Regions from separate parts of the Nocardioides sp. QY071 genome, predicted to be linked through region 1. Evidence: predicted binding sites of a transcription regulator. Region 1 holds the regulator's gene; each other region holds the start of a gene.

The links. Region 1 encodes LexA, which represses DNA repair genes until DNA is damaged. Its sites were predicted from a motif close to TCGAACANNTGTTCGA; they were not measured.
Region 2: the regulator LexA is predicted to act here: its motif matches at 1,838-1,853, upstream of QI633_RS02815 (DUF222 domain-containing protein).
Region 3: the regulator LexA is predicted to act here: its motif matches at 2,305-2,320, upstream of QI633_RS15550 (SAV_6107 family HEPN domain-containing protein).

The regions. Positions count from the first base shown of each region.
Region 1 is NZ_CP124681.1:4,446,384-4,456,778, forward strand. It holds gene QI633_RS21440 ((deoxy)nucleoside triphosphate pyrophosphohydrolase) at 1-90, shown strand, start outside; gene QI633_RS21445 (HNH endonuclease signature motif containing protein) at 134-1,381, opposite strand; gene QI633_RS21450 (M36 family metallopeptidase) at 1,604-2,659, shown strand; gene QI633_RS21455 (DinB family protein) at 2,662-3,240, opposite strand; gene QI633_RS21460 (vitamin B12-dependent ribonucleotide reductase) at 3,348-6,236, opposite strand; gene nrdR (transcriptional regulator NrdR) at 6,401-6,892, opposite strand; gene QI633_RS21470 (hypothetical protein) at 7,280-7,612, shown strand; gene QI633_RS21475 (LysM peptidoglycan-binding domain-containing protein) at 7,740-8,141, opposite strand; gene lexA (transcriptional repressor LexA) at 8,410-9,159, shown strand; gene QI633_RS21485 (MXAN_6640 family putative metalloprotease) at 9,227-10,395, shown strand, end outside.
Region 2 is NZ_CP124681.1:585,510-595,904, reverse strand. It holds gene QI633_RS02825 (HAMP domain-containing sensor histidine kinase) at 1-695, shown strand, start outside; gene QI633_RS02820 (response regulator) at 725-1,387, shown strand; gene QI633_RS02815 (DUF222 domain-containing protein) at 1,866-3,293, shown strand; gene QI633_RS02810 (UDP-N-acetylglucosamine--LPS N-acetylglucosamine transferase) at 3,403-3,852, shown strand; gene QI633_RS02805 (glycosyltransferase) at 3,849-4,352, shown strand; gene QI633_RS02800 (sugar transferase) at 4,349-5,728, shown strand; gene QI633_RS02795 (hypothetical protein) at 5,751-7,730, shown strand; gene QI633_RS02790 (nuclear transport factor 2 family protein) at 7,734-8,246, opposite strand; tRNA gene QI633_RS02785 (tRNA-Tyr) at 8,310-8,391, opposite strand; gene QI633_RS02780 (YajQ family cyclic di-GMP-binding protein) at 8,484-8,975, shown strand; gene QI633_RS02775 (lytic murein transglycosylase) at 8,980-9,756, shown strand; gene QI633_RS02770 (sortase) at 9,992-10,395, shown strand, end outside.
Region 3 is NZ_CP124681.1:3,216,252-3,226,646, reverse strand. It holds gene QI633_RS15565 (FAD-dependent oxidoreductase) at 1-1,182, opposite strand, end outside; gene QI633_RS15560 (YbaK/EbsC family protein) at 1,193-1,672, opposite strand; gene QI633_RS15555 (hypothetical protein) at 1,719-2,219, shown strand; gene QI633_RS15550 (SAV_6107 family HEPN domain-containing protein) at 2,344-2,802, shown strand; gene QI633_RS15545 (methyltransferase domain-containing protein) at 2,851-3,567, shown strand; gene dinB (DNA polymerase IV) at 3,598-4,803, shown strand; gene QI633_RS15535 (DUF3040 domain-containing protein) at 4,943-5,386, shown strand; gene QI633_RS15530 (DUF3488 and transglutaminase-like domain-containing protein) at 5,503-7,860, opposite strand; gene QI633_RS15525 (DUF58 domain-containing protein) at 7,857-9,074, opposite strand; gene QI633_RS15520 (MoxR family ATPase) at 9,095-10,060, opposite strand.

The DNA.
Region 1 (10,395 bases):
GCTCCGGCCGACGTACCTGCCGTCGACCTGGTGGCAGCCCAGGCAGTGCGGATCTCCGCAGGGATCCGTCCCCTGGGCGAGATGTCGTAGTCCTGCTCCAGCGCCCGGGCGGAGACAGGTCGGCCACGACCGCTCACGTCCGCCGGGCGAAGCGGACGTCGCCGTTGGTCAGCAACTCGGGACGGTAGGTGCGGTCGTGGATGCGATGGTGGTGATGACTGCAGAGGCTGACGGCGTTCGCCAGGTCGGTGGGCCCGCCTGCTGACCATGGCTTCCAGTGATGCGCCTCGGTCCACGCCGCCGGGATCGTGCACCCCTCCGCCCGGCAGCGCCTGTCCCGAAGACGCAACGCACGCCGCTGCGCCTTCGAGAACAACCGCATCCGCCGTCCGAGGTCGAGCACCTCCCCCTTCCCGCCCAGCACGGCCGGGATGATCTGCGCCTGGCACGCCAACCGCCGTGCCTCGCTCGCCGAGATCACCTCCTCCCCGTCGCCCGCGATCACCCCCGCCGCAGCGAGGTCGCTCAGCAGCTGGTCGAGCGACATCGTGACCATCACCGTGGTCGCATCCCCACCGTGCTCCGGCAGGCGCTCCGGGTCCAACAGCTCCAGCAACGCCGCGAACGCCTGCGCGTAGGCCCGGTGCTGCGGCACCCTCTCCTCGCGCGCCGCGTCGCTCCCACGCCGGCGTGGCGAGGTGAACGCCTGCAGGTAGTGCTTCAACCGCTCCGCCACCGAGGTCGGCAGCACTCCCGTGATCCGGGTCCGCCCCTCCTCCAGGTCGCGGAACCGCAACGACGCCCTCTCCCGCGCCCGCCGCTCCTCGTCCTCCAGCCGCCGCCCCTCCTCGGCCTCCGCGACCTCCGGCGCCACGACCTCCAAGATCCGCCGCCCCAGCCGCTTCAGCTCCCGTGGTGGATGGTGTGCGGCGTAGCCGACCAGCGTCTGCTCGGCCTGCGCCGCCAGCACCGGTCCGAGCTCAGCCGGCAGCTCCTCGACCGCCTCCACGATCACCCGCGCCTGGGCCGACGACACCGCCCCGGACCGCATCCCTCTGGCCACCACCGCGCGCCGCTCCAACGCCATCGCGAGATGCAGCTCCGCCCGCGCAGCACGAGGATCGGCCTGCGTCGCATGCGCAAGCCACGCCGCCACGTCCCGCGCACCATGCTCGGCGGCGATGTCGTCGCCGGCGGCCAGGATCCGCGCCTTCAGCTCGGCGAGCCCGGCCTCCGCCCGGGCCAGCTCGACCAGCGCGGCCTCCTTCTCCGCGACCGACATGAACACCGGCTGCACGTCCGCGACCTCTGCCAACGCAGCGCCCACCCGCGCGGCACAAGCCACCACCGGGTGTGGCGGAGCAAGCGTGGCGACAGACATCCGAGAAACCTCCCCGGGCGCGCGGACCCGGCATCGTGACAACGGGTCCTCACGTCTCGTGGGCAGGCACCTGTGAGGGAGGCGACCCGCCACAGAAGCGAGCCGGGACGGAACCATCAGCCACACGAGGAGTATTGCTCCGACCTACCCCTATTAGAACACTTGTTCGAATCGAGGTCAAGCCTCTTCACACGTGCTTCCTCCGGCATTAGTGTCCCGAACGTGAAACTTCGCCCGGCCATCGCCGCTCTCGCCGTCGTCCTTCCGTTCGCAGCCATCGCCGCGCCGGCCGGTGCGAAGCCCGCCCCCGGCGTCACCACCGGCAGCGGACTGGTCTTCAAGGTCAACCCGGTGCAGTCCAGCGGCGACGAGTCGCTCGTCGACGCCAAGGACTCGGCCACGGCCGTCCCGACGAGCGAGTACGCGAGCGTCCCGCTGCGCAACCTGGACGGCTCCGGCTACCTGCGCGGCCGGTGGGTCACCGTCGAGTCGGCGACCGGTACGCCGGCGTACTCGGCCAACGGCGTCTTCGACTACAACCGCAAGGACGACCAGTTCGAGCAGGTGATGGCGTACTTCTGGGTGAACCAGGCACAGGAGTACATCCAGTCGCTCGGCTTCGGCTCCACGCTGCGCCCGGTCGTCAAGCAGTCGTTCAGCGTGAAGATCGACCAGTACGGCGGCGACAACAGCTACCAGACCGACAAGCCGTACCGGATCCGCCTGGGCAAGGGCGGAGTGGACGACGCCGAGGACGCCGAGGTGATCGTGCACGAGTACGGCCACGCCGTGCACGCCTCGCAGGTGCCCGGCTACGGCGCGTCGCTCGACGCCGGCTCGATCGGCGAGGCGTGGGGCGACTACCTCGCCGTGTCGGTCGGCCTGGACGCCGCGCAGCAGTACGGCTGGCCGGTGGCGGCGCCCGAGGCGTGCGTGATGGACTGGGACTCGACGTCGTACACCGCCGGGCCGGTGCACTGCCTGCGCCGCCTCGACACCGACCTGACCGTCGCCGACCGCGAGGGCGAGGTGCACTTCGACGGCCAGATCTGGAGCGGCGCGCTGTGGGACGCCCGCTCGGGCTACGAGGCGCTCGGCCTGACCTCGCGCGAATTCGACACCACCGTCATCGACGCCCAGTTCGACTTCGCCCCCGACACGTCCTTCGACGCGGCGGCGACGGCGATCTACGACAAGGCGCTGACCCGCGACGGTGCCGACGCCGCGGCGGTCATCGAGGACGCGTTCGCCGCCCGCGGGATCACGGTCGCGCACTGACGCTAGACGCCCGTCCTCCCGTCGATCCCCTCGCGGAGCAGGTCGGCGTGTCCGCAGTGCTGGGCGTACTCGGTGATCATGCGGAGCACCACCCAGCGCAGATCGACATCTTCGTACCAGTCCAGCGGTCGGGCGGTCTCGTCGAGATCGTGAGCGGCGACGATCTCGCGGGAGACGGCGCACTCGGCTCGCCAGGTCGCCAGGTCGGCGACGAAGTCAGCGTCGGCGGGCAGGTCGAAGTCGAGGTCGGGATTGTCGTCGGCGAAGAACAGGAACGGTACGTCGCGTCGCTCGAAGTTCTGCTGGAACCACCACCGTTCGCATCCCGCGAGGTGGCGGACCAGACCGTGGAGCGAGAGCGTCGACGGCGGCATGGACCTCGCCCGCGCCTGATCGGCCGCCAGGCCGCGACACTTCATCTCCACCGTCGCCCGGTAGTAGTCCAGGTAGGCCGCGAGCGCCTCGCGCTCTCCGGCCACACGCGGGATGCGCGGCCGGTCGTCGTCCGCCCATCGGGGAGCGAACGCGTCGTCTGACAGACCGGACTCCGACCCGACGGCGCCGTCCGTGGAGGTGTCCATGCGCCGCACTCTGCCACGCGCGCACTGCACGCAGAAGGGCCCTCCCCGACGGGGAGGGCCCTTCTGCAGGTCAACCGAGGAGCCGAAGGCTCACCCGGCGTTCGCCGTCAGCTGCAGCCGGAGGTGCTGCCGCAGCCCTCACACACGTAGCAGGAGCCAGCCGGACGCATCTTCGTGCCGCACGTCATGCACAGCGGCGAGTCGACGGCGTGGCCGGTGATCTGCTCGAGGAGCTCGGCGGTGGTCTTGGCGACCTTGACCTCGGGGGCGCCGGCGAGGGGGTCCTCGACCTCGACGACCTCGGCCTCGACGACCGAGGCACCCCTGGCGGCGGGGGCGGTCTCGACGAGCTCGGAGGCGTTGCCGGTCTCCTCGACGGGCTCGTAGGAGCCGGTCTCGAGGTGGCGCTGGCGCTCGTCGGCGGAGTAGATGCCGAGGGCGGAGCGCTCGTCGAAGGACAGGTAGTCCAGCGCCAGGCGGCGGAAGACGTAGTCCATGATCGACTGGGCCATGCGGACGTCGGGGTCGTCGGTGAGGCCGGCGGGCTCGAAGCGCAGGTTGGTGAACTTCGAGACGTAGGTCTCGAGCGGGACGCCGTACTGCAGGCCGATCGAGACGGCGATCGAGAAGGCGTCCATCACGCCGGCGAGCGTCGAGCCCTGCTTGCCGAGCTTGAGGAAGATCTCACCGAGGCTGTTGTCGTCGTGGGCGCCCGAGGTCATGTAGCCCTCGGCGCCGGCGACGGTGAAGGAGGTGGTCCGGGCCTGGCGCGACTTCGGGAGGCGCTTGCGGGTCGGGGCGTAGACGACCTTCTCGACGACCTTCTCCACGACCTTGGCGTCGGCCTCGGCAGCCTCGGCGGCGTCCTTCTTGGCCTTGCCGCCACCGTCGGCCAAGGGCTGGCCGACCTTGCAGTTGTCGCGGTAGATCGCGGTGGCCTTGAGGCCGAGCTTCCACGACTCCAGGTAGATCTGCTCGATGTCCTCGATGGAGGCCGACTCGGGCAGGTTGACCGTCTTCGAGATGGCGCCCGAGAGGAACGGCTGGCAGGCGGCCATCATCAGGACGTGGCCCATGGGCTTGAGCGCGCGCTCGCCCATGGCGGTGTCGAAGACCTCGTAGTGCTCCGGCTTGAGGCCGGGGGCGTCGACGACGTGGCCGTGCTCGCCGATGTAGGCGACGATCGCCTCGATCTTCTCCTCGTCGTAGCCGAGCTTCTTCAGCGCCCGCGGGATGGTCTGGTTGACGATCTGCAGCGAGCCGCCGCCGACGAGCTTCTTGAACTTCACCAGGGAGAAGTCGGGCTCGATGCCGGTGGTGTCGCAGTCCATCATGAAGCCGATGGTGCCGGTGGGCGCGAGGACCGAGGCCTGCGCGTTGCGGAAGCCGTTGGACTTGCCGAGCTCGACGACCTTGGCCCACTCCTCGGTGGCCAGCTTGTGGACCTCGGCGTCGGCGATGTGCAGGGTGCGCACGTCGTCGTTGGCGGCCTGGTGCTTGCGCATCACGCGCTGGTGGGCCTCGGCGTTGCGGGCGTAGCCGTTGTAGGGGCCGACGATCGCGGCGAGCTCGGCCGAGCGGCGGTACGACGTACCGGTCATCAGCGAGGTGACGGTGGCCGCCATCGCGCGACCGCCCTCGGAGTCGTAGCCGAGGCCCATCGCCATGAGCAGCGCGCCGAGGTTGGCGTAGCCGATGCCGAGCTGGCGGTAGTTGCGGGTGGTCTCGCCGATCGGCTCGGTCGGGAAGTCCGCGAAGCAGATCGAGATGTCCATCGCGGTGATGATCAGCTCGACGGCCTGGGCGAACAGCGCCGCGTCGAAGGTGTCGTCCTCGCGCAGGAACTTGAGCAGGTTGAGCGAGGCCAGGTTGCACGAGGAGTTGTCGAGCGACATGTACTCCGAGCACGGGTTGGACGCGGTGATCCGGCCGGTCTCGGGGTTGGTGTGCCAGTCGTTGATCGTGTCGTCGTACTGCAGGCCCGGGTCGGCGCAGGCCCAGGCGGCCTCGCTGATCTTGCGGAACAGGCTGCGCGCGTCGACGGTCTCGATGACCTCGCCGGTCATCCGCGAGCGCAGGCCGAACTCGCCACCGTTCTCGACCGCACGCATGAACTCGTCGTTGACGCGCACCGAGTTGTTGGCGTTCTGGTACTGGACCGAGGTGATGTCCTTGCCGCCGAGGTCCATGTCGTAGCCGGCGTCGCGCAGGGCGCGGATCTTGTCCTCCTCGCGCCACTTGGTCTCGACGAACTCCTCGATGTCGGGGTGGTCGACGTCGAGCACGACCATCTTGGCCGCACGGCGCGTGGCGCCGCCCGACTTGATGGTGCCGGCCGAGGCGTCGGCGCCGCGCATGAAGGAGACCGGGCCGGACGCGGTGCCGCCGCTGCTGAGGAGCTCCTTGGAGGAGCGGATCCGGGAAAGGTTCAGGCCGGCGCCGGAGCCGCCCTTGAAGATGAAGCCCTCCTCCTTGTACCAGTTGAGGATCGAGTCCATCGAGTCGTCGACCGAGAGGATGAAGCAGGCCGAGACCTGCTGGGGAGCGGTCGTGCCGACGTTGAACCAGACCGGGGAGTTGAAGGAGAAGTACTGGTTGGCCAGCAGCCAGGTCAGCTCGTGCTCGAAGACCTCCGCGTCCGCCGCGCTCGCGAAGTAGCCGTGCTCCCGCCCCGCCTTGACGTACGTCGACACGACCCGGTCGATGAGCTGCTTGAGGCCGCGCTCCCGCTCGGGCGTGCCGACGGCGCCGCGGAAGTACTTGGTGGTGACGATCGTGGAGGCGTTGAGCGACCAGAAGTCGGGGAACTCGACCCCGAGCTGCTCGAAGACGGTCTCGCCGGTCTTCCAGTTGGTCTGGACGACGTCGCGCCGCTCCCAGGTGATCTCGTCGTACGGGTGCACGCCCTCGGTGCTGAAGATCCGCTGGATCTTGAGTCCGTTCTTGGCGTAGCGGGCCGTCTCACTGGGCGTCTGGCTGCGGGCCGTCTCGGTCATGGCTCTCCTGGTCTCCTCTGTCGGCGTGCGGTGCGGGTGTCAAGCGGGGGCGTCGGCAATGCGGCAGGAGCGGCGGGCTCCTGCGGACAACGGGACGTGCGAACGGGAAAGGGGAGGGGGTGGCCCGGCAGGCAGCTTCCCCACTACCTGCCGGGCGTCTGTGGTCAGCCCGTCGCGACGGGCCGGGCTCCCTCGGACTGCAGCTGGCGCTCGGCCCGCATCAGGGAGATCTCGTTCTCGAAGTCGGCGGCCGAGTCGAAGCCGCGGTAGACGGAGGCGAAGCGGAGATAGGCGACCTCGTCGAGACGACGCAGCGGCGGGAGGATCGCCAGGCCCACCTCGTGGGCCGCGATCTCCGGACTGCCGGCCAGCCGGAGCTGGTCCTCGACCTCCTGGCCCAGCCGGGCCAGGTCGTCCTCGTCCACCGGGCGACCCTTGCAGGCCTTGCGGACGCCGGCGACGGCCTTCTGGCGGGTGAACGGCTCGGTCGCGCCGGAGCGCTTGAGCACGGTCAGCTGCATGGCCTCGACGGTCGTGAACCGCTTCTCACAGCTCGGCGACTGGCAGACCCGGCGGCGCCGGATCGAGCAGCCGTCGTCGGAGACGCGGGAGTCGAGGACCTTGGTGTCGTGGTGCTTGCAATACGGACAGTGCATGGGTCCCCCTCCTCCCGAGGCTACGAGCTGTGGACAACTCCCCCGCCTGTGGAAAAAGGTGGGGCGAACTGTGCGTTTCCGCTCCGGTCCTGTGGGTGACGATGGGTCGCCCTGTGGACTAGATGTGGAGAACTACATCGTTGTAACTACTAGATGTAGTGGTAACCGTACGCCTCGGCCACCAGCGATGCAAGCGCGGGTCGCCGCGAGTTCGCGAGCGGGTCGACCCGGACGACGTTTGCGCAGGTCACCGCCCACAAAGGCCTCCGGACGAGGACTTCCGGACCGGCGTTTCGCGGCCGCCCGACGGCCCGCCGGGACCTCCCGGAAGCGGTGGAGGGCGCGTTGGCTGAGCATTCCACCCACCCATCAGCAACAATGACCGCCGTGACGGGTGGCAAGCGGGCTGGCGATCGGGCGAAGGCGAAGTTCCGTCCCGCCCTGTTGCTGATCGCCGCCGGCGGCACCGTCTCGATCGTGGCCTGGGGGTACCTCGTGGTCGCCGCCATCGACTTCGGCGCGACCGCGCGCCACGACGGCAAGGCGAGCGCGTGGGCGTTCATGGCCGTGGCCTCGCTGGGCGCCATGCTCTGCCTGTTCCTCACCTTCATGCTGGCCATCCGCCTCTCGCGCGCCCTCGGCATGAGCTCGCACCACCACGAGCCGCGCCCCAAGCGCGACCCCGCCACGCCCAAGGGCGGCAAGCGCGCGGCTCGCTGAGCGCGCGACTCACGCACGCGCGAAGGGCGGGATCCGGTTCGGTCGGATCCCGCCCTTCTCATTCCCCAGGCCAATACAGGCCCCATCTCCGCTGGGGTCGAGGCAGCGAAGAAGTCTGGTGGTGCGACTAGTGCGTCGGCACGCGCAGCTCCTGGCCGACGTAGACCATGCTGCCGTCGAGCGTGTTGAGCTGCTGGATGGTCTCCATCATGTCGCGCACGTCGTCGCCCGAGGTCGCGGCGGCGTCGCTGGCGATGTCCCACAGGGTGTCGCCGGGGCCGACGGTCACGAGCTGGACCTGCGGCGCGCCGCCGTCCTGGCGGGTTGCGGCCGAGCCGGCGGCCAGCCAGATCGCCGCGAGGACGACGGCGGTCAGGGCAAGCAGGAAGACGACCGCGCGGCCGCGTCGGGTCAGCCGGACCTGGCCGCGGGCGGCCGGACGGGTGGCCGGACGGGTGGCGGGGCGGGTGGCGGGACGCGTGGTGGCGCGAGCCGGGGCGACACGCGGCGCAAGGGTGATGGTGCTCATGGGATTGACCTCCGGGGGAAGTGGACGGCCCCAGTTGTATCGAGGGGGTCCGACGGAAGGTGTTCGATCAGGCGTTCGATCGAACATGTGTACGAGATTAGATCAGGTGTTCGAAGATTTCCAGCACCGTTCGAAAGTTCGTTCGACCGGCGTGTCGCGACACGCGGTTCGAACAGATGTTTGAAACCGGGGGCCGGATTCGGTTAGCGTCGTCACACGGGCCCGGTCGATCCGGACCACACCACGCGATCTGATCTGGAGGGCGACCATGGCTGAGCGCAAGGGCACCCAGCGCAAGGGCGACGGCAAGGCGAGCAGCGTCACTGAGCTGCCCGACGGACCGGCCGACGCGACCGGGCTGACCCCGCGCCAGCAGCGGGTCCTGGCCCACATCAAGGACAGCATCGAGAAGCGCGGCTACCCGCCGAGCATGCGCGAGATCGGCCAGGCGGTCGGCCTCACCAGCACCTCCAGCGTCGCCCACCAGCTGCGCACCCTGGAGGAGAAGGGCTTCCTGAAGCGCGACCCCAACCGGCCCCGCGCCCTCGAGGTGTTCCTGCCCGAGGTGATGGCGGCGCGACGCGCGATGGGCACCGCCGAGGAGACGACGTACGACGAGACCGGGATCGGCGACGCCGCGCCGGTGCCGGCCAACGTCCCGGTCGTGGGCCGGATCGCGGCCGGTGGCCCGATCCTCGCCGAGGAGCGGGTCGAGGACGTCTTCCCGCTGCCTCGTCAGCTCGTCGGCGACGGACAGCTGTTCCTGCTCGAGGTCAGCGGCGAGTCGATGATCGAGGCCGCGATCTGCGACGGCGACTACGTCGTGATCCGCCAGCAGCCCACCGCTGAGAACGGCGAGATCGTGGCGGCCATGATCGACGGCGAGGCCACGGTCAAGACGTTCCAGCGCAAGGGCGGCCAGGTCTGGCTGCTCCCCCACAACCCCGCGTTCGAGCCCATCGACGGCACCAACGCGACCATCCTCGGCAAGGTGACGGCGGTTCTCCGGCGGGTGTGAGGTTTGCCTGACCGGGCGGTGACATAGGGTCTGCATGTCCTGTCGCCATCTCCGAAGGCCGGTCCTGATGTCTCGTCGCAGCCACTTCCCCTTCCTCGGGCTGCTGTCCGCGCTGCTCGCAGCCCTGCTCACCGTGTCCGTCCTCGGCGGCACCGCACGGGCGGACGACACCGATCCGGCCGCTGATCCGGCTGCGCCGGGCGCCGCCGTCCCGGTCGACATCGACGACGACGTCGCCCAAGCGACCGCGGAGCAGGCGCTCGAGACGGTGCAGGACATCGTCGAGGCCGCCCCGAACGCCGCGCCGACCGACGCCACGACCGGCGCCGACCTGACCATGGCGCTGCGCGACCTCGCGCTCACCCGCGACGACCTGCCGACGAGCCTGCAGGACGACGCCGCGCGGCTGCTCGCCCGCCCCGGCACCGGCTACCGGCCGCCGCCGGGCTCCGGCGGCATCGAGTGCACCAACGGCTCGGGGCTGCCCTGCTACACCGCGCCCGAGGCGGCGCCGACCTGCGGCAGCGGCATCTGCGTCCACTACGTCCAGGGCGCCTACTCGCCGAGCACGGGCTCGGACGCCCCCGCGCCCAACTACCCCGCGGCCGTGCTCAACGTGATGAAGAACGTCGCGAGCCGCTACGTCGCCTCGGGCTACCGCACGCCGGTCAGCGACGGCAACGAGTTCGACGTCTACCTCGCCGACCTCGGCAAGCGCGGCCTCTACGGCTACTGCACGACCGACCAGCGGGTCGGGGGCCACGTGACGGCGGCCGCGTACTGCGTCCTCGACAACGACTACGCCGAGTTCGGCCCGGTGCCCGGCCCCCTCGGCAACCTGCAGGTGACCGCGGCGCACGAGTACTTCCACGCCGTCCAGTTCGCCTATGACGTCAACGAGGACACCTGGCTGCTCGAGGCGACCGCGACCTGGGCCGAGGACGAGGTCTACCCGGCGATCAACGACAACCTGCAGTACCTCAAGGGCGGTCCCCTGGGTCAGCCGGCGCAGCCGCTGGACCACCGCAAGGGCCTGGCTCCCTACGGCGCGTGGATCTTCTTCAAGTACCTCAGCGAGCACTTCCCGGCCGTCAACGGCCCCGGCGGCATGCCGACCATCGTGCGCGACATCTGGGACCTGGCGGCCGGCCCGGCCAACTCGCGGCAGGCGATCAACGCCGCACTAGCGGCGCGCGGCACCGACCTGCGCACCCAGTTCGGCTGGTTCGCGGCGGC
Region 2 (10,395 bases), 1.7 Mb from region 1:
AGCACGATCGCGAGGTGGTCCACGAGATGCGCGCCGCCACGGCCGGCATCGTCGCCGGCGTCCACCTGCTCGCCAGCGACCAGCTGCCGCCGGGACCGCGTCGCCTGGCGCTCAAGCACATGGTCGACGTCGAGGCGGCCCGCCTCGGCCGGACCTGTACCGACGACGGTCCCGACCAGCTCGCCGCACTCGCGGTCGACCACGTCGTCGAACCGCTCGTCATCGCCCAGGAGGCGCTCGGCCACCGGGTGCACTGGCATCCCGACGGGCACCGCGTGCTCGCCCGTCACGACACCCTCGCGGAGGTCCTCAACGTGCTGCTCACCAACGCCCACCGTCATGCCCACGGACACGCCACGACCATCTCCTCGCGACGGGTCGGGGAGCACGTCGAGATCCGCGTGTGCGACCGCGGCCCCGGCCTCGAGCCCGGCCTCGAGGAGCGGCTGTTCCAGTGGGGAGCGCGCGGCACCGGCTCGACCGGGCAGGGCATCGGCCTGCAACGCGCCCACCGGCTGATGCTCGAGCTCGGCGGCTCGCTCCACCACGACCCGGCAGCCGCCACGCTCGGCGGCGCGACCTTCGTGGTCACCCTGCGCAGCGCCGACACCGACGCGGACCTCGCGCGGACGCCGCACGTCCGGCCCGCCGTACCTCCGGAGCCGTCTGTCCCGACGGCCCTGGCAGCGGGCTGACGGCCATGTCGACCGGACGCCCGCGCCCCATGCGGATCACTATCATCGACGACCACGCGCTGTTCGCGGAGTCGGTCTCGCTGACCCTCGAGGCCGAGGGGTACGGCGTACGCCGGATCGACCTGACCGACGAGCACACCACCCTGGCCACCGTGCTCGCGACCGCCCTGCGCAGCGCGCCCCGGGTGATCCTGCTCGACCTCGACCTGGGACGCGTCGGCGACGGCATGCGGCTGATCACGCCGCTGGCCGCCGCCGGGATCGCCGTCGTCGTGGTGACCGGCAGCGGTGAGAGCGCCCGCCGCGGCGAGTGCCTGCGCCGCGGCGCCAAGGCGGTGCTCGTGAAGACCTGTCCGCTGCACGAGGTCGTCGCCACGGTCCGCCGGGCCCGCGACGGCCTGCCCCTGATGAACGCCCAGGAACGCGGCTCCCTGATCGAGATCGCCCTTCACGACCGCGACGAGGTCCGCGACATCCGGACCCGGCTCGACCGGCTGACCCGGCGCGAGATGGAGGTGCTCGGCGCCCTCATGCGCGGCGCACCGGTCCGCGAGATCGCCCGCACCAGCGTGGTGTCCGAGGCCACCGTCCGCACCCAGGTGAAGTCGATCCTGGCCAAGCTGGAGATGAGCTCCCAGCTCGCCGCCGTCGGTGCGGCGTACAAGGTCGGCTGGCACCCGCCGCAGGGCTGAGGGTCTCGCGGTGGTTGACGTGCGAGGAGCGCCAGCGACGAGTCTCGAAACCACCTGGGCTATTCGTGTGAACTGTCCGTGGGCTTCGGTTGCGTCAGTGGTTGCGTTCCGAAAGACAGCGACGAGGAGGGTCGGGTGGTGACTGGGTTCCGCGGTCGGGCGACGGTCCACGCCTGGAGGTCGAGGAGGTCGCGCAGCGACCGTCACGAGACCACCGCAACCGACCTCGTCCGATGGTCGAGGTGCGAGGAGCGCCAGCGACGAGCCTCGAAACCACCTGGGCCGTTTGCGCGAACTGTCCGCGGGCCTTCGGGTGCGTAGCCGGTTGCGTTCCGAAAGGCCGCAACGAGGACGGTCGGGAGATGGCCGGGTTCGGCGGTCGGGTCAGAGTTCGCGCGTGGTCGAAAACCCCGTAGAAACAAGGGGAAAGTCCGCGACGGGCCTCGTTATTCGAACATATGTGCGATAGAATCGGCGCATGATCTCGGACCTCTCGGATGCCACGCCGGAGCAGCTGCTCCACGCGGCCGAGGACAGTGTCCGGGAGGCCAGGCTTCTCGAGGTCCGCAAGCTGGAGCTGCTGCTCGCCTGGGCCGACCTGCACTCGGGTGACCCGCAGGCCGAGCCCGGTGCGGTACTGGTCCGGTACGGCGGTCCGCGGCTCATCACCCTGGGTGGGGACGGGACTCCGGAGGTCGCCGACCTCGCACTGGTGGAGATGGCGATCGCCCGGCACGAGCACGTGCTCGCGACCCGTGGCGCCCTGGCCGACGCGTTCGACCTGCGCCACCGCCTCCCGCAGACCTGGGCCGGGATCCGCGAGGGACGGTGCGAGGTGTGGGTGGTGCGGCGGGTCGCACGGATGTCCCGCACCCTCGACCGCAACCAGATCCGGATCGTCGACGAGGCTGTCGCTGCCGCGTTGGACCAGGCGCCGTCGCGGATCCTCGCCATCGCGGAGGCCAAGGTGATCGAGGCCGACCCGGTCGCCCACGCCGCGCGGGTCAAGGAGAACCAGAACCAGAAGGGTGTCTGGTACCCCAAGCCCCGTCCCGGGGCCCAGGTCGGCGAGGACAGCGATCAGGCTGGTGTGGGGACGGTGTTCGCGCGGCTCGACGAGGCCGATGCCCTGGCCCACCAGGAAGCGGTCGAGGACCTCGCTGCCGCTCTGGCCGAGCACGCCGACGTGCCTGAGGGTGCCGAGCCGCTGGGCATGGATCACTGGCGGGCCGAGGCGTTCGCGATGCTCGCCGACCCGGCCGCCGTGCTCGCGTTCCTGAACGGCATCGACGACACCCCGGGCACCTCGGAGGTCGAGGAGGTTGCGCAGCAACCGTCACGAGACCCCCGCCGGTCCGCGGAGATCGTCGTGCACGTCGCGCTCGACGACACCGGCGCCCTCGGACCCCTCGCCCGCGTCGAGAGCCTCGGCCCACGACTCCTCACCCAGGTGAGCGACCTCCTGGGTCGCCACGCGACCATCAGAGTGCAGCCCGTCATCGACCTCCACACCGGACGGTCGGTCAACGGCTACGAACACCCCACCGACGTCAAGCACCGCACCCAGCTACGCACCGTCGGAGACGTGTTCCCCCACGCCACCAGCCTCTTCACGCGCAACGGCCGGCAACCGGACCACGACCACACCGTCGCCTACGACAAGCACGGACCACCCGGCCAGACCGGTGATCACAACGACACCCCACTCACCCGGCACCACCACCGAGCCAAGACCCACGTGCCCGGCTACACGGTGCTGCAGCTCGGACCCGACAAGTGGATCTGGGGCACACCCCACGGCCTCTACCGCCTCGTCACCGGCGGCGGCACCCGACCCATCACCCAGGCCGAGTACCAGGCGCACGCCCAGCAGGCGATCGTCCTCGCCGACGACTACGCCGCCTGACGCCGACCGAGCGAAGCCCCAGACATGCCGTATTTGGGGCATGTCAGCCCCTCGGCACCTCCCTAAGGTCGGGGCATCGCCGTCAGCCACCAAGCTCCGGGAGTGCGTCATGCGGGTGCTTCTCGTCTCCTCCTCAGGAGGTCATCTCGCCCAGCTGATGTGCCTGCGCCCGTGGTGGGAGAAGCACGACCGGCACTGGGTCACCTTCGACACCGCCGACGCCGTCGCGAAGCTCGAGGGCGAGAGCGTGACCTGGGCGCACCACCCGACGACCCGCAACCTGGTCAACCTCGCGCGCAACTCCGTCCAGGCGCACCACGTGCTCGACGACTTCGGCCCCGACGTGGTGGTCTCCACCGGTGCCGCGGTGGCCGTGCCCTACTTCTGGCTGCGCCACCGGCGGCAGACGTCGTCGATCTACCTCGAGGTCTACGACCGGGTCGAGACCCGCACGCTGACCGGCAAGCTGTGCCGGCCGGCCACCGACCTGTTCCTCGTGCAGTGGCCCGAGCAGCAGCACCTCTACCGCTCCTCGGTCCTGGTCGGAGAGCTGTGGTGACGCCCGACCAGCCGCCGCTGGTCGCGGTCTTCCTCGGCACCGACCACCACCCGTTCGACCGTTTGCTGCGCTGGGTCGGCAGCCTGGCCGAGCAGCGGATGTTCCGCTTCCACGTGCAGCACGGCTCGACAGCACTGCCCGACGGACTGACAGGCACGTCCCTCCTCGGCCCGGGCGCGATGGCCGACCTGCTCGACCGGGCTGACGCGGTGGTGACCCACGGCGGGCCCGGCTCGATCATGGATGCCCGCGAGCACGGGCACCTTCCCGTCGTCGTACCGCGTGACCCGTACCAGGGTGAGCACGTCGACGACCACCAGCAGCGGTTCGCGCGCTTCGTCTCGCGGACCGGCCTGGTCGTGACGGCGTACGACGAGGACGAGCTCGCGACCCGGCTCTCGCTCGCGGTGCTGACCGGTCACCACGTCCCGACGGAGCACCGGGTCTCCCCCACGCTCGCCCGCTTCGAGGCGCTGGTCGAGGACCTCGTGCACCGATGACTGTCCTGGGTACCCGCACGACGGCGGTGGTGACGACCGAGCACGGGGTGTCCCGGGCGACGGCCCCGCTGCACCGCGCCGGGCGCCTGCTCGCCGCTGCCGACGCGGTGGCCGCGCTGGTCGTCGTCCTCGTCGCGAGCCTGGTTCCCGACGCGATCTCCCGCGTAGGTCCGGCCTTCCTGTTCGTTCCGATGTGGGTGGTCGCGGTGTGCGCCACGGGCGACTACCAGCTGCCCGGGCACCTCGGCGCCCGCTGCCGCCGGGTCGTAGTGGCCGCGCTGGTGCTGCCGACCGGCGCCCTGCTGGTCGCCGACCTGGTCGGCTACCCCCTGTCCGCCGGCATCGTCGCCGTGGTCTGCCTGACCAGCGCGGGACTCGGCGCGGTCGCCCGCGGGGCGATGGCCGTCGCGGCCCGCAGCGGCGTCCGGCTCAGCGGCGTGAGCCACCGCGTCGTCGTCGCCGGCACCCCGGACACCCTGCCCCGCCTGCTCGAGCGGCTCGGGACGTCGCTGACCCACCGCTTCGACGTGGTCGGGGCGGGCGACCTCGCCACCTGCGCCGGGACCGCCCGGGACACCAGCGCCGACGCAGTGATCCTCGCGCCGGACCCGAACGTCCCCGCCGCCGACCTGCAACGCCTGTGCTGGAGCCTGGAGGACGACGGCGTCGCGATCTTCGTGTGGACCGGGTTGCTCACCTCCCCGGCCGGGCGCACCCGGCTCGACCTGGGCGAGCAGCTGCCGCTGCTCCACCTCGGCGCGCCCCGTCGCCTGGGCCCCTCCCACATCGTGAAGCACGTGCTCGACCGGGCCGTCGCCGCGCTCGCCCTGCTCGTGCTGTCGCCCGTCCTGCTGGCGCTGGCACTGGCGATCCGGCTCGACTCACCCGGCCCCGCCTTCTTCAGGCAGACCCGGATCGGCCGGAACGACGCGCCCTTCACGATGTGGAAGCTGCGCACCATGGGCTGCGACGCCGCGACAGCGGCGCCCGACCTGGTCGAGCTCAACGAGGCCAGCGGCCCCCTGTTCAAGATCCACCGGGACCCGCGGATCACCCGCGTAGGCCGGTGGTTGCGTCGTACGTCGCTCGACGAGCTCCCACAGCTGATCAACGTGGTGCTCGGCCAGATGTCGCTCGTCGGGCCGCGCCCGGCGCTGCCGGCCGAGGTGGCGGCGTACCTCCCCGACGTCCGGCACCGGCTGGTCGTACGTCCCGGGATCACCGGTCTGTGGCAGGTCTCCGGCCGCTCCGACCTCTCGTGGGAAGAGACGGTGCGCTTGGACCAGCAGTACGTCGACAACTGGTCGCTGCTGCTGGACGTCCGGATCCTGCTCCGCACTGCCGGAGCCGTCCTCGGCGGCCGAGGCGCCTACTGAGAGTCGAGAGGAAGAACGTCCGATGGGAACTGGGACCGCTCGCAGGACGACCACCCTGCTGCTTGCCGTGGGGATCGTCGTCATCACCTACCTGACGGGGCCGATCGCACCCGCTGCCCGCGCCGCCGACACCGGCAACGCGGCACCGCAGACAGGTCGGATCGTCGACGCCGACCCGGTCGCCTTCACCCCGCACGTCATGGACGGCGCCGTCTACGCGATGGCCCGGGTCGGTGACATGGTGCTGGTCGGTGGCACGTTCACCCGGGTCCGCAACGCGGGCAGCTCGACCGACATCGCGCGGGTGAACCTGTTCGCCTTCAACGCGTTCACGGGACAGGTGTCCACCTCCTTCGTCCCCAACCCCAACGACCGCGTCTACACACTCGCACCGGCGGCCGACGGGACGTCGGTCTACGTCGGCGGCGCCTTCACGAGCGTGAGGTCCGGCGGCGCGAGCGTCTCGGTCAGCCGGCTCTACGAGGCAGACGTCGCCACGGGCACCCGGATCGCGACCTTCCAGCCGGGCACCATCAACGGCCAGGTGCGCGACCTCTCGGTCACCGGCAACCGACTGTGGGTGGCTGGGAAGTTCACGCACCTGCAGGGTCGGCCGAGCGCCGCTCTCGGCACGCTCAATGCCACCACCGGAGCCCGCGATCCCTACTACACCGGCGTGATCGCCGGCGTTCACAACGGCGGCATCACCAACGTCCAGAAGATCGCGACCGACCCGGCCAACAGCAGGCTGGTCCTGGTCGGCAACTTCAACACGGTCAACGGCGTGCGCCGCCACCAGCTCGCCGTCCTCGACATCGGCGGACCGAGCATGGCGCTCGCGAACTACTACACGACGCAGTACGAGTCCGCGTGCAGCTCCTCGTTCGAGACCTACATGACCGACGTCGAGTTCTCACCCGACGGCAGCTTCTTCATCGTCTCGACCACCGGCGCGTACGGCGGCTCCGCAAGTGTCGCCGGCACCAGCGGCTGCGACCTGGTTGCCCGCTACGAGTCCGCCGCCACCGGCACGAACGTCCGCCCCACCTGGGTGGCCTACACCGGTGGCGACACCACCTGGGACACCGAGGTGACGGCCGACGTCGTCTACGTCGGCGGCCACATGCGTTGGCAGAACAACCCCACCCGCGGTGACGCCGCCGGTCAGGGCGCCGTGTCCCGACCCGGCATCGGAGCCCTCGACGTCGCCAACGGTATGCCGTACTCCTGGAACCCGACCCGCACCCTCGGCGTCGGCGTCAAGGACATGGTCGCCACGCCCGAGGGCCTCTTCGTGGGCTCGGACACCGACGTGTTCGCCAACGAGACCCACCGCAAGGTCGCCTTCGTGCCGCTCTCCTCCGGCGCGACCCTGCCGGTCCGTCAGGTCGCGACGCTGCCTGCCACCATCTACCGGGTCGCCAGCGGGGGCTCCCAGCTGGTCAGCGTCGGATTCGACGGGACCACGGCCACGGTCCCCACCGACGCCCCCAATGGCACCGGCTGGGGCACGACGGTCGGCGCGTTCATGGTCAACGGCGACCTCTACACGGCCTACGCCAACGGCACGCTGACGCGTCGTACCTTCGACGGGACGACGTACGGCGCACCGGTCACGATCAACGCCGCCGACCAGCTCGTCCCCCAGTCCGACTGGCACAACGGCGACGTCCCCAACCTCACCAGCCTCTTCTACGACCGCGGCTGGATCTACTTCACCAAGGCCGGCTCGTCCCAGCTGTTCCGCCGCGGCTTCGAGATCGAGTCCGGCGTGGTCGGCCAGCAGCTGTACACCTTCCCGTCGGTCACCGGCGCCAGCTACAGCGGCATGCGGGGCGCCTTCGTCGCCGACGGGAAGCTCTGGTTCGCCGGCACCAACGGCTCGCTGACGCGGGCCGACTGGACGCCCACCGGAGCGGTCGCCGGGACCGCCACCCCTATCGCACCGTCCGGGTCGGGCTGGGCGTCACGAGCGCTGTTCCCGTTCCAGGCACGGCCGTAGCCATCAGCGGACGGCGCGGTCCCCGAGCACGGCCTGCCGCACGACGGCGAGCGGATCGCTCCCGTCGCGGCTGCCGCGGGGGCCGGCGCCCTCCGGCGCGAGCAGCCGGCCCGCGTCGCTGCGCGTCCACTCCCGCACGGCGTACCGCTCCCGGATCCGCCAGCCGGCGGGGGTGCGGACGAAGTGGTCGACGTACCGGAAGCCGGTGGTGAAGTTGCGCCGCGCGTCGCTCGACGGCGTCCCCCAGTGCACGGCGGTGCCGTACGTCTCGGCGACCGCCTCGTCGCCCGCCACCTCGGCGAGGTGGTTGCCGATGACGTGCATGGTGCCGTCGAGCCGGGGCAGCACCTCGCGCAGCCAGGCGACGTAGTCGTCGGCCGGCCCGCTGAACCCGGTGTGGTGGTCGACGCCGTCCTCGGCGTACACCGCCCGGATGCCGGCGTAGTCGAGCCTGTCGACCGCGCGGCAGTAGCGGAGCACGGTGTCGTGGATGTCGCGGCGGTCGGCGTCTGTCACGACGGCGAGTAAAGCAAACCGCCCCCGGTCCGCGTCTCCGCGGGCCAGGGGCGGTTCGTGCCGTGGCAGGTGAAGGATTCGAACCTTCGAAGGCAAAGCCGACGGATTTACAGTCCGCTCCCATTGGCCGCTCGGGCAACCTGCCTCGGTGCGATCCGGACCGCTTTTGGCGACCGGACCTCTACGCGGAACAATAGCGCAGCAGGACTGACCCCTCCGAATCAGCAGGTGACACCCATGGCCGACTCCTCGTTCGACATCGTCTCCAAGATCGACCGCCAGGAGGTCGACAACGCGCTCGGGCAGACGGCGCGCGAGATCTCGACCCGCTTCGACTTCAAGGGCACCGGCGCCACCATCGAGTGGAAGGGCGAGCACGCGATCGAGATCAGCGCGTCCGCCGACGACCGGGCCAGCGCCGTGCTCAGCGTCTTCCAGGACAAGCTGATCAAGCGCAACCAGTCGCTGAAGATCCTCGACGCCTCCGAGCCGCGCCAGTCCGGCCAGGTCTCCAAGATCGGGATCACCCTCAAGGAGGGGATCAGCTCCGAGGACGCCAAGAAGGTGTCCAAGCTGATCCGCGACGAGGGCCCGAAGGGCGTCAAGGCGCAGATCCAGGGCGACGAGCTGCGCGTCTCGTCCAAGAAGCGCGACGACCTGCAGGCCGTGCAGGCCCTGGTCAAGGCGCAGGACTACGACTTCGCGGTGCAGTTCACCAACTACCGCTGACCCGATGCCCCGGCCGGACCGCTACCTGGTCGGCGCGGTCTCCCTCGCGGTCGTCACGATCGCGCTGGTGATCGGCGTCGGCGTGGCGTTCGCGTACGACGCCGGCTCGCGTCGCCCACCGCTGCCGGACCCGGCGGCGCAGGCCCCGGCGCCGGCGCTCACCGGGGTCCCGCCGGCCCCCGCCGCCCCCGCCGCGCCCGCGACCGCGCCGGACCCGTACCGGCCCGACGCCGCCTGGCTGGCCCGGGTGGCGGCGCAGACCGGCATCCCGGCGCGGGCGTTGGCGGCGTACGCACGAGCGCACCTGCAGGTCGCGGCCGAGCAGCCGGGCTGCCGGGTCGCGTGGAACAGCATCGCCGCGATCGGCGGCATCGAGTCCACCCATGGCAGCGTGCACGGCTCGGTGCTGGGCGAGGACGGCGTGCCACGTCCGCAGGTCCTCGGGCCGGTGCTCGACGGGGGCGCGTTCGGCGCCGTCCACGACACCGACGGCGGCGCGATGGACGGCGACGCCACCTGGGACCGCGCGATCGGACCGCTGCAGTTCATCCCCTCGACCTGGGCGACGTGGGGCGCCGACGGCAACGGCGACGGGGTCGCCGACCCGAACCAGATCGACGACGCGGCGCTCGCGGCCGCGCGCTACCTGTGCCACGCGGGCGACCTCGCCGACCCCGACACCTGGCGGCGCGCGATCTTCAGCTTCAACCACTCCGACGCCTACGTCACCGACATCGCCGACCTGGCCAACGTGTACGCCGCGCGCTCCGCGCCAGCGTGAGCGCGAGATTTAACTCAGCACTGTCGACAAATCGACACGACGCGGTCGGACCCGGGCCTAAGGTCCCAGCTGACGCACCCGATCGGAGGTTGCGTCGCACGGGGAACCGTCGCCGGAGGGACCGGTGGCTCAGGTTCGACCGTCGGAGCGGTCCTGGCGCCGTTCTCGGGCCGATGTGTCGTGGGGGACGATCGGCATGTCGTTTTTCCGGCGAGGACTGGTAGTCGCGACGACCATGGCCTGCGTCTCGGTCGCCTTCCCGGCGGCCGTGGCACCGGCCACAGCACCTGCAGCGGCCGCGGCACCGGCGTCCGCGCGCGTGGCGTCGACCGTGGCGATGGGCCTGTTCGGTGGGTTCGAGATCGACGGCAACACCACCGTCGACGGCACCGGGCTCGACTGGGACACCACCGGTCAGCATCTCGTCGACGGCGCCGACGACCCGACCCAGTACAAGAACCCGAAGGACTTCGACAACCACCCGTCGACCTGGCAGGCCGCCGACGCGGTCGCTCCCCAGAAGGACGACTTCACCGACGCCTGGGTCCACACCGCGACCCTCAACGGCGAGGTGTTCGCCTACTTCGCCTTCCAGCGCGCAGCCACCCAGGGCACCGTGAACTACGACATCGAGTTCAA
Region 3 (10,395 bases), 1.2 Mb from region 1:
GGTGCCGCGGCCCTGCCACAGCACGCCCATCGGCGAGCCGCGCCACTGCTCGACCTGGTCGCGCGGCGACAGGTCGACACGGGTCACGACGTTCTCGCGCACGTCGAGCTTGTGGCGGGCGAGGGCGTCGAGGAGGTCCTCGGCGATCTTGCCGCGGCCGTGGATCGTCCAGGCGGTGCCGCCGTCGGGAGCATGCCCGCCGGGACGCACGGTCAGCAGCGGCTCCTCGTGGATGACCAGCTCGTGCGGCAGGTCGGGGACGTCGCCGGCGAGCCCGACATGGCTGACGACCGGCGGGATCGCGGGCATGGTCCGCTCGACGTGCGGCGCCAGCACGGGCAGCCGGCGCGGGTCGATCGCGACCACGACGGCGTCGGCGTCGGCCTCGCCCTCCGCGGTTCGTACGGCGACCACGCGCCCCTCCCGCAGGACCAGGTCCTCGACCTCGAGCCCGGTGCGGACCCGCACGCCACGGGTCTCCAGGCGCGCGGTGAGCAGGTCGACGATCCGGCCCATGCCGCCGGGCACCCGCCAGCCGCCGAAGCACTGCTCGAGGTAGGCGGTGACGCCCACCCAGGACGGCACGTTGCGCAGGTCGTGCCCCTCGGCGACCGCGGCATGGCCGGCGACCAGCGCCAGCCGCTCGTCGCGGAACGCGTGACGCAGCCGCTTGTGGAGGGTCTCGCGGATGTCGAACATCGAGTCCAGCTCCTTGGGGACCGCGCCCTTCGTGCGCGGGTCCCACGGGACCTCGACGTAGTGGCGGCGCAGCACGTCCCACACCGGTCCGTAGACGTCGACGTGGGTCGCCCACTTCTCCCCGAGTCCGTGCCCCAGCGCGTCGAACGCCGCGATCTGGTCGGCCCTCGAGCCGCCGGGCAGCAGCACCGAGGTGCGGTCCGCGAACCGGTGCTCGCGCAGCACCGGCAGCGGCTCGAGGTCGGACCCCAGCTCCTTCTCCAGCGGCCGACCGGACTTGCGGAACAGGTCGCGCAGGGCGGCGGGCAGCAGCGTGCTGGTCGGACCGGCGTCCCACCGGTACCCGTCCCGCTCGACCGGCGCGAGCGCGCCACCGAGCCGGCCGGACGCCTCCAGCAGCGCGACCTCGTGGCCGAGCTTGGCCAGCCGGGCGGCCGCGGCCATCCCGCCGAGACCGCCGCCGACGACGACGACGCGTGCCACCGGTGGGCCCTCAGTCCTTGGCCACGTCGAGGGGCTCGGCGCCGGTCAGCGCGAGCAGCTCGTCGTACGTCGTCGAGAAGACCGCCGCCGGGTGGCCCGCGGCGGCCCAGACGACCTCGTGGCGCTGCAGCCAGGGGTCGAGGTACGTCGGCACCGGGACCGGGTGGCCGATGGGGGAGACCCCGCCGATCACCTGTCCGGTGTGCTGGCGGACGAAGTCGGGCTTCGCGCGCCGCAGCGCCGGTCCGCCGATCGCGGCCTGCACGAGGTCGGTGTCGACCCGGTGGGCGCCGGAGGTGAGGATGAGGACCGGCGTGCCGCCGGCATCGAAGAGCAGACTGTTGGCGATCGCCCCCACCTCGCACCCCAGGGCCTCGGCGGCCAGTGCGGCGGTGTGGACCGAGTCGGGCAGAATGACGATCTGGCCGGTTCCGCCCCGGCGCTGGTGCTCGTCGCGGAACCGGGTGATCGAGGGATGCTCGGCCGACATGGGGGTGACCCTACCGAGCACGACCCCACCACGGACTGGAGGAACCATGCCCGAGACCGACGCCGAGCAGCAGGCCGCTCAGGAGGTCGAGCGGCCGGGCGAGCAGCCCGGCGAGGTGACGGCCCGGCCGCCCGCGGTCGTGATCGCGTGCTGGCTGCTGTGGTCCCTGGTCGCGGCCGGGTTGCTGGTGTGCGTCCTCGTGGTCACCCAGCGCGAGGACCTCGGCAGCGTCTGGTCGCCCATGCAGGTCGGCGACAGCACTGTCCAGCCGGTGGAGTTCGTCCCGGTGATCCTGGTCCTCTACGGCGTCACGGCCGTGTTGTCCCTCACGCTCATCGCACTCTTCCGGGTCGGCTACAACTGGGCCCGTCACTCGCTGGCCGCGATCGTCGCCGGCGTGATCGTGGTCGCGGTCGCGACCGTGCGCACCGACCCGCCGACCATGGTCGACGGCATGGCGATCGCCGCCGCCGTGATCAGCGCGGTGACCCTGGTGTTCCTGTGGCACCCGCAGAGCCGGGAGTACGTGCGGCTCGCGAGCCGCTGAGCCCGGTCGCCGAGCCCGGTCGCCCATCCCGTCTCCGGCGCTGCCTCTTGAGCAGTGTCGGACCTGCGGTGTACCGTCGGATCATTCGAACACCTGTTCGAACAGATCTGGAGGAGAAGTCGCCGTGGCCCAGCAGTCCGCCCCTCTCACGGTCAGCCCGCACGCCCTGCCGGCGACCACCCACAACTACCTGATCCGGTCGGCAGAATCGCTGAGCGAGGCGGTCGCGGCCCGCGACGTGGCCACCCGCTATGCCTGCGCCCACGTCGCCGCGCTGCGCGCCGCCGCCGCCCTGCTGGCCGCCCGGGCCCGCCCCGAGGCCGGCCGCCGGCGCGCTCAGCGCAATGCCTGGGTGCTTCTCGCCGAGGTCGCGCCCGAGCTCGCGGAGTGGGCGTCCTTCTTCGCCGCGGGCGCCTCCAAGCGCGCGGCGGCCGAGGCCGGGTCGTCCCGGGCCGCGACCGAGCGCGAGGCCGACGACCTGGTCCGCGACGCCGACCGCTTCCTCGCCCTCATCGAGCAGGCGCTCGGCCTCACCCCGCACGTCCCGCTCGGCGAGCAGCTCGCGGGCCTGGCCGTCGGCTGACGGAGTGCCTGTCCGAGCCATCCTGAGGTGACCACTAGTGTTCGGCACATGGCCTCTCGCGAGCAGCGTGGATCGGTCCGCACCGCGGTCGTGTGGGACGCCCTCGAGTCCGCGCTCGCGGGCGGACCCCGCGACGTCGTCGACCTCGGCGGCGGCACCGGCGGCTTCGCCGTGCGGCTCGCGGAGTCGGGCCACCGGGTCCGGGTGGTCGACCCCAGTCCCGACGCCCTGGCGGCGCTGGCCCGCCGGGCGCGCGAGGTCGACCTCGAGGTCTCCGGGCTGCAGGGCGACGTCGCCGACCTCGTCGAGGTCGTCGGGGCCGGCAGCGCCGACGTGGTGCTGTGCCACGGCGTCCTCGAGGTGGTCGACCCGTCGCTCGCGCTGGAGCGGATCGCCGAGGTGCTGCGGCCCGGCGGCCTGCTCAGCCTCGTCGTCGGCCAGCGGCACGCCGCTGTCATCACCCGCGCGATGGCGGGTCACTTCCAGCAGGCCCGCGACCTGCTCGACGACCAGCAGCCCGTCGACACCCGCACGGGTCGCCGGTTCACCGTCGAGGAGGTACGCGACCTGCTCGCCGGTCACGGCTTCGGCGCGGTGTCCGTCCACGCCGTCCGGGTCTTCGCCGACCTGGTCCCCGCGGCCCTCGTCGACCAGGAGCCCGGCGCCGCCGCTGCCCTCGTCGACCTGGAGCGCGCGGTGGCCCAGCGCCCGGAGTACCTCCCGCTGGCCACCCAGCTCCACGTCCTGGCGAACGCCGCCTCCTGAGCCCGGTCGCACACGGCCCGGGAGCGGGCCGTGAGCGTCACCTGCCCGATCCTGCACGTCGACATGGACGCGTTCTACGCGTCGGTGATGATCCGCGACCGGCCCGAGCTCCACGACGTCCCGGTGGTCGTGGGCGGCGGGCACCGCGGGGTCGTGCTGTCCGCCAACTACCCGGCCCGCCGCTACGGCATCCGCTCCGGCATGTCCGGCACCGAGGCCGCCCGGCTGTGCCCCGACGCGGTCACCATGCCGCCCGACTTCGGTCTGCTGACCCCGGTGTCGAAGGCGATCATGGAGACCTTCCGCACCGTCACTCCGCTGGTCGAGGTCACCTCGCTCGACGAGGCGTTCCTCGACGTGCGCGGTGCGGTCCGGCTGTTCGGGCCGCCGGAGGCGATCGCCGAGCGGCTGCGCTCCCGGATCCGCGCCGAGCACGGCATCACCTGCTCGGTCGGCATCGCGGCCTCCATCTCGGTCGCCAAGCTGGCGAGCCGCCAGGCCAAGCCCGACGGCGTCCGGGTGATCCCGCCCGACCGGTTCGTCGCCGAGGTCCACCCGCTCGACGTGGGCGTGCTCTACGGCGTCGGCGAGGCCACCCGTCAGCGCCTGCACCGTCTCGGGCTGATCACGGTCGGCGACGTCGCCGCGATCGAGGTCGACCTGCTCCGGCGGATGCTCGGGCGTCACCTCGGCGGGCACCTGCACGCCCTGGTGTGGGGGAGCGACCGCACCGAGCTGGTGCCGGGCGGTGCCGGGGTCTTCGGCTTCGGTGAGGGCGAGCCCGAGGGGAGCATGGGCTCGCAGCACACGCTGGCGGTCGACGTACGCGACCGGGCGCAGCTGCGTCGCGAGCTGCTCCGGCTGACCGCCCGGGTCGCCGCCCGGGTGCGCGGCGCGGGACGCACCGGCCGCACGGTCACGGTCACGGTCCGCTTCTCCGACTTCACCACCGTCCAGCGCTCGCGCACCCTGCCGGAGCCGACCGACGTGACCCAGGAGGTGTACGCCGTCGCGGTCACCCTCCTCGACGGCCTCCTCGAGGCCCGCGGCCCGCGCCCGCTCGCGGTCCGCCTGGTCGGCGTCCGGGTCGAGGGCCTACGCCGGCTCCGGCCCGTCGACAGCCGCCAGCTCGCCCTCGGCGAGCGCGACCCCGGCTGGCCCGACGCCGACCGGGCCGTCGACCGGGCCGTCGACCGCTTCGGCAGCGCCGCCGTGCGCCGGGCCAGCCTGCTGTGACCGGGTGGCCCGTCGGGACCGTCCCCGGACGCCGACCGCACAATTTCGGGGGACGGCCTACCACCGCTGGAGATGCCTGCCTACACTTGGAGGAAGAGTCATCGGGCGGGGAACCGCCTCACACGTGTCGGAGGATTCGGTGCCACTCTCGGAAGAGGAGTTGCGACTGCTGGAGCAGATGGAGCGCGCCCTCAGCGAGGAGGACCCGAAGTTCGCGTCCACCCTCCGGGGCACGACCCTCCGCCAGGCAGCCCGCCGCCGCGCCATCCTCGCCGGCGTGGTCTTCGCCGGCGGCATCGCCGTGATGATGGGCGGAGCCGTCAGCGGCTACTGGCCCGTCGGCGTCGCCGGCTTCCTGATCATGCTCGCCTCCGCCACCATCCTGCTCGGCTCGGTCCGCGGCCAGCGCGGGGGAGCAGCCGCTCCGAACGTGTCGGCGCACCCGTCCGGCTTCGGTGTCGTCGACGGCGGTCGCCGCGGCCACCACGGTCGCGGTCACGGTCGGGGCCACGGCCGGTCCTCCGGCTTCATGGACAACCTCCAGGCCCGCTGGCGCCGCCGTCGCGACCGCGGCGGCTTCTGAGCCGACACACTCCGAGGACCTCATCCGCAGCCCCCGCTCACCCGGGGGCTGTTTCATGTCCAGGGTCCGTCCCGGCGCCTGCGGCGCCGGGACGGACGCTCGCGTGGAGCTGCCGGTCAACGCCGCCAGACCGACATCGGCACCCACCGCGCCCGCCGCCGTGCCCGCGGCGTGACCCCGGCCTCCAGGGCCGCGAGGACCAGTGCACCGTCCTCGGCGACCGAGGTCCGCTCGAGCGTGGCGACCGCACCGGGCCGCGCGTACCGGGCGTGCTCGACGGCGAGGACCAGCCGCTCCAGGGCGTCGGCGGCCTCGGGCGCTGCCTCGGGGCCGGTGCGCGGGCGCTCGGCGGGGCGGTCGGTGGGGGTGGCGAGGTGGCCGAGCAGGAAGGCGCCGGACTCGCGGGGTGACCGGCCGGCCGGCCAGGGCAGGCCCAGGTCGATCGCGGTGGCGCGGACCTCGCGCCACACGTCGTCGGGCGAGCCCGCGAGTCGGGTACGGCGCCCGCGGGTCCGCACCGCGGTCGGGCCGCCGAGGGCGGCGATGCCGGCGAGCAGCAGCACGAGCACGACCGCGCCGCCGATCAGCACCGGCAGCGGAAGGCCGCCCTGGTCGGCTCCGGTGGCGGTGCCGGGGTCGCGGTCGATCTCGGGGCGGCGGTTGGGCCCGGCGCTCGGTGCCGCGGTGCCGGAGGCGCCGGGGCCGGCCGACGTGGCGTTGGTCGGCCCGCCGCGCGGGTCGTCGCTGCCGCCGTCGACGGGGACCCGGGTGTAGGCGGGGACCTCCTGGACGCGCCCGGACGGGGTGGGCTCGAAGCGCACCCAACCCGAGCCGGCGAAGTAGAGCTCGGGCCAGGCGTGCAGGTCGTGGCTGCTGTAGACCCACGTGTGGGTACCGGTCTGGTCGGGCTGCAGGAAGCCGACGGCCACCCGCGCGGGGATCCCGAGCACGCGGGCCATCACGGCCATCGCGGAGGCGAACTGCTCGCAGTAGCCCACCCGGCCGTTGCGGGCCAGGAATCCCTCGAGGGTCTGGTTGCCGGTGCCCTTGGGTGCCTTCTGCAGGTCGTAGGTGAACCCGCCGTCCTGGCGGAACCACCGCTGCAGCAACAGGGCGCGCTCGTAGTCGGTGGTCGCGCCGGAGGTGACGTCGCGGGCCAGGTTGCGCACCAGCGGCGGCACCGTGCTGGGGACGTGGAGGACCTCCTCGGACACGTCGCCGGTACGCGAGTCGCGGAAGAACGAGCGGTCGGTGCCGAAGTCCAGGGCGACGCCGGTCATCGTGTAGCTGACGCCGCGGGTGTCGAGGCCGTCGTCAGCGGCGAGGAAGTCCATCGTGGACGGGTCGTAGCGCCAGTCGCCGGGGGCGTCGACGGCGGAGATCGGATACTGCGTGGGCAGCCAGGTGGAGTCGAGCTGCTCGCTGACCGTCGCGTCGTAGTCGAAGGTGGTGCGCCGTACGTCCTCGGACAGCCCGCGGGGGAGGGGGACCGACCCGTCGGCGCGGTCGTCGCGGGCCACGTCGCGGTCGCCGCTGCTCCACTCGTCGCCGGTGTAGCGGTTGAGCACCGAGATCCGCAGGTACGACGGCGACGGGTCGTCGGTGCGCAGCCGCACGAGCGGCACGTCCTCGCCGCGCTCGAGGTCGCGGCGCATGTCGGCGATCGGCTTGCGGATCCGGATGTCGCCGTTGCCCTTGCCGGTGCCGAGGTCGAGCACGTTGACGCCGACCGTCGGCAGGAGCAGGGGGACGACGAGGGCGAGCGCCGTCGCGGTGATCCCGATCCGTCCGGCACCGGCCCGCATCGCCTCGCGCACCGGGTTGCCGCGCCACATCGAGTCCTGCTGCGGGCCGACGGTGCGGCCCCAGCGCAGCAGGTGCTCGCGCGACTCGAGGTGGAGCAGGACGAGGAAGCCGCCCGCGGCGCCGAGGAAGCTGAGGGCGTCCGGGCCGCCGTCGAGCACGCCGCTGGGCAGGGCGTAGACCGCGAGCAGGCCGAGGCCGGCGGCGGGGACGCGGCGCAGCGTGCAGGCCAGGGTCTCGACGAGGACGAGGACCACGGCGCCGGCGACGACGAGCAGCGGCCAGACCGGAGCGACCCGGTCGCCGATCGGCGCGGCGTACTGCCGGGCCGTGCGCACCGAGGCCTCCAGCGACTGCCAGATCTCGGTGGCGGTGGCGCCGACCGGCAGGAGCGAGCCGGTGATCTGGTGGGTGACGAAGACCGTGGCGAGCACGACCTGGACCAGGGTGGTGAGCCAGCGGGGCGCGCCCGACCAGCGCAGTCCGGCACCGCTCAGGGCGAGCAGCGCGGCGAGGACGGCGAGGGGGCGCAGGTAGCTGCCGGGCATCTCGACGAAGCCGCGCCACGCGGTCAGCGCCGCCCACGTGGTCAGCACGGCGACGACGCCGAGCAGCAGGACCGGGCCGAACGGGCCGCGTCGGTTGGTGATCGTCGGGCTGGCACTGGTCATGCCCGCGCACCTCCGCGCACGGGGGCCCGGCCGAGCTCGCGCCAGGCCGCGTCGAGGTGGTCGCGCGGGCCGAGCGAGGTGGCACGCCAGGCGAGCGAGGTGACGGCGGCCGCCGCGGCGGCGCCGAGTCCCGCGCGGGCGGGGGACCACTGGTCGACGTCGAGCACGAGCGCCAGCGCGGCGCCCGCGTCGTGGCGGATCCGGCGCAGCGCCGCGTTGTCGTCGGGGAGGAAGCCGCCGAGCACGGCGACCACGACGCCACCGCGGGCCTGCTCGCCGGACCAGGCCACGTCGAGGGTGGTGCGGTGCGTCATCTCCAGCACGGCGAGGTGCTCCAGGGCCCCGTCGGAGCCCACGGTCCCGTCGGCGGTGCAGAGCTGGACGGTGTAGCCGTGCTGCTCGAGGTGCACGGTCAGCGACGCGGCCGCGATCACCGCCGCCTCGAGGCTGGACGCCGGGCCCTGGCCGCGGTGGGCGAGGCGCCGGTTGTCGAGCAGCACCGTGGCGCGCGCCTCCCACGGCTGCTCCTCGCGGCGCACCATCAGCTCGCCGATGCGCGCGGAGCTGCGCCAGTGCACGCGGCGCAGGTCGTCGCCGCGGCGGTACTCACGCACGCTCACGTCCTCGGCCGACCCGGATGCGAACGCCTGAGGCCGGTGCTCGCCGGCGCCCTGCCAGCCGCCGGTCAACGGGATCGAGGGGAGCGGTACGACGCGCGGGGTCACCGTCAGCTGGGCGGTCCCGCCGATCGCGCGGCGCCGCTCGACCAGGCCGAACGGGTCGGCCAGGCGGGCGACGACCGGCCCGACGACGTACCGGCCCCTGATGTCGGAACGCACCGGGTAGGACACCGTGCGCTCCCAGGAGCCGCCGAGGCCCTGCAGCACGAACCGGGCCCGGCCGCCGAGTGCGTAGGGGAGCGTGTCCTCCACCAGCAGCGCACCGTCCGAGCGCTTGCGGTCGCTGGCGATGGTGAGGTCGATCCGCGCGGTCTCGCCGGCGCGGAGCAGCCGCGGCCACACCGTGCGGGCGACCATGGGGTCGTGCTTGCGCCGGCTGACGACGAGCGCGGCCAGGAGGGGGAGGGCCAGGACCAGGACGCCGACCCGGGTCAGCGCGGGCTGGCCGAAGCCGACCGCGCACACGACCGCGGTCGCCCCCGCCGCGACGAACGCGCGTCCGCGGAGGGTCAGGGAGGAGAGGTGCCGGCGCATCGGATGACCGCGCGTGCTCGTCAGGAGGTCGGCTCGGGCACCGGGACCTGGGCCGCGATGCCCTCGAGGATGGTCGCGACGTTCCGCCCACCGATCGCGGCCTCGGCGCTCGGGAGCAGGCGGTGGGCGAGCACCGGCTGGACCAGGGCGCGCAGGTCGTCGGGGAGGACGTAGTCGCGGCGGTGCAGGGCGGCGCGGGCCTTGGCCGCCCGGACCAGGTGGAGCGTGGCGCGCGGCGAGGCGCCGAGCACCAGCTCGGGGCTGTGCCGGGTGGCGGCGGTGAGCGCGACGGCGTACCGCTGCACCGTGTCGGAGACGTGCACCTGGCTGACGATCGCGCACATCTTGCGGATCTCGGCGCTGTCGGTCACCGGCTCCAGGTCGTCGAGGGGGTTGACCGCGCCGTGGCTGGCGAGCATGGCGATCTCGGCGGCCGGCACCGGGTAGCCGATCGAGACCCGGGCCAGGAACCGGTCGCGCTGTGCCTCGGGGAGGGGATAGGTGCCCTCCATCTCGACCGGGTTCTGGGTCGCGATCACCATGAACGGCGACTCGAGGTGGTAGGTGATGTTGTCGACGGTCACCTGCCGCTCGGCCATGCACTCCAGCAGCGCGGACTGGGTCTTGGGGGAGGCGCGGTTGATCTCGTCGCCGATGACGACGTTGGCGAACACACCGCCGGGGCGGAACTCGAACTCACGCGTCGACTGGTTGTAGACCGACACGCCGGTGATGTCGGAGGGCAGCAGGTCCGGGGTGAACTGCACGCGGCGCACCGTCGAGTCGATGCTGCGGGCCAGGGCCTTGCTCAGCATGGTCTTGCCGACGCCGGGGACGTCCTCGAGCAGCAGGTGACCCTCGGCCAGCAGGACGACGATCGCGGCCGAGACCACCTCGCTCTTGCCCTCGATCACCTTCTCCACGTTGGCCTGGATCCGGCCGGCGACGCGCGCGACGGTGTCCACATCGGTGCTCGGCGACTCCACGGCTGTTCTCCCTCTCTCAGCAGCCACCTCGCTGCGGTGGAGCAACCTTAGGCCGACTCGCCCAATCGCACCCCTGCTGCGCGCCACTTCCGACTCGGCCTGGCTGCGTTGCCGTCGCTCGACGTGCGCCCAGCATGGCTTCGCTCCGCCGCCTTGCCAGATCGGCCGGAAGCGGCGCTCGCGACGGCGTCCGATCGGGCGAGTCGGCCTGCGGCCGACGTGGGAACGGCGGCAGCACCCGGCGGCACCCGGCCACGACCGGACGCGGCTCCCCGCCGGCTCTCCGCCGGCTCTCCGCCGGCGCTCCACTTCTCCTCCACTTCGCTCCACCAGCG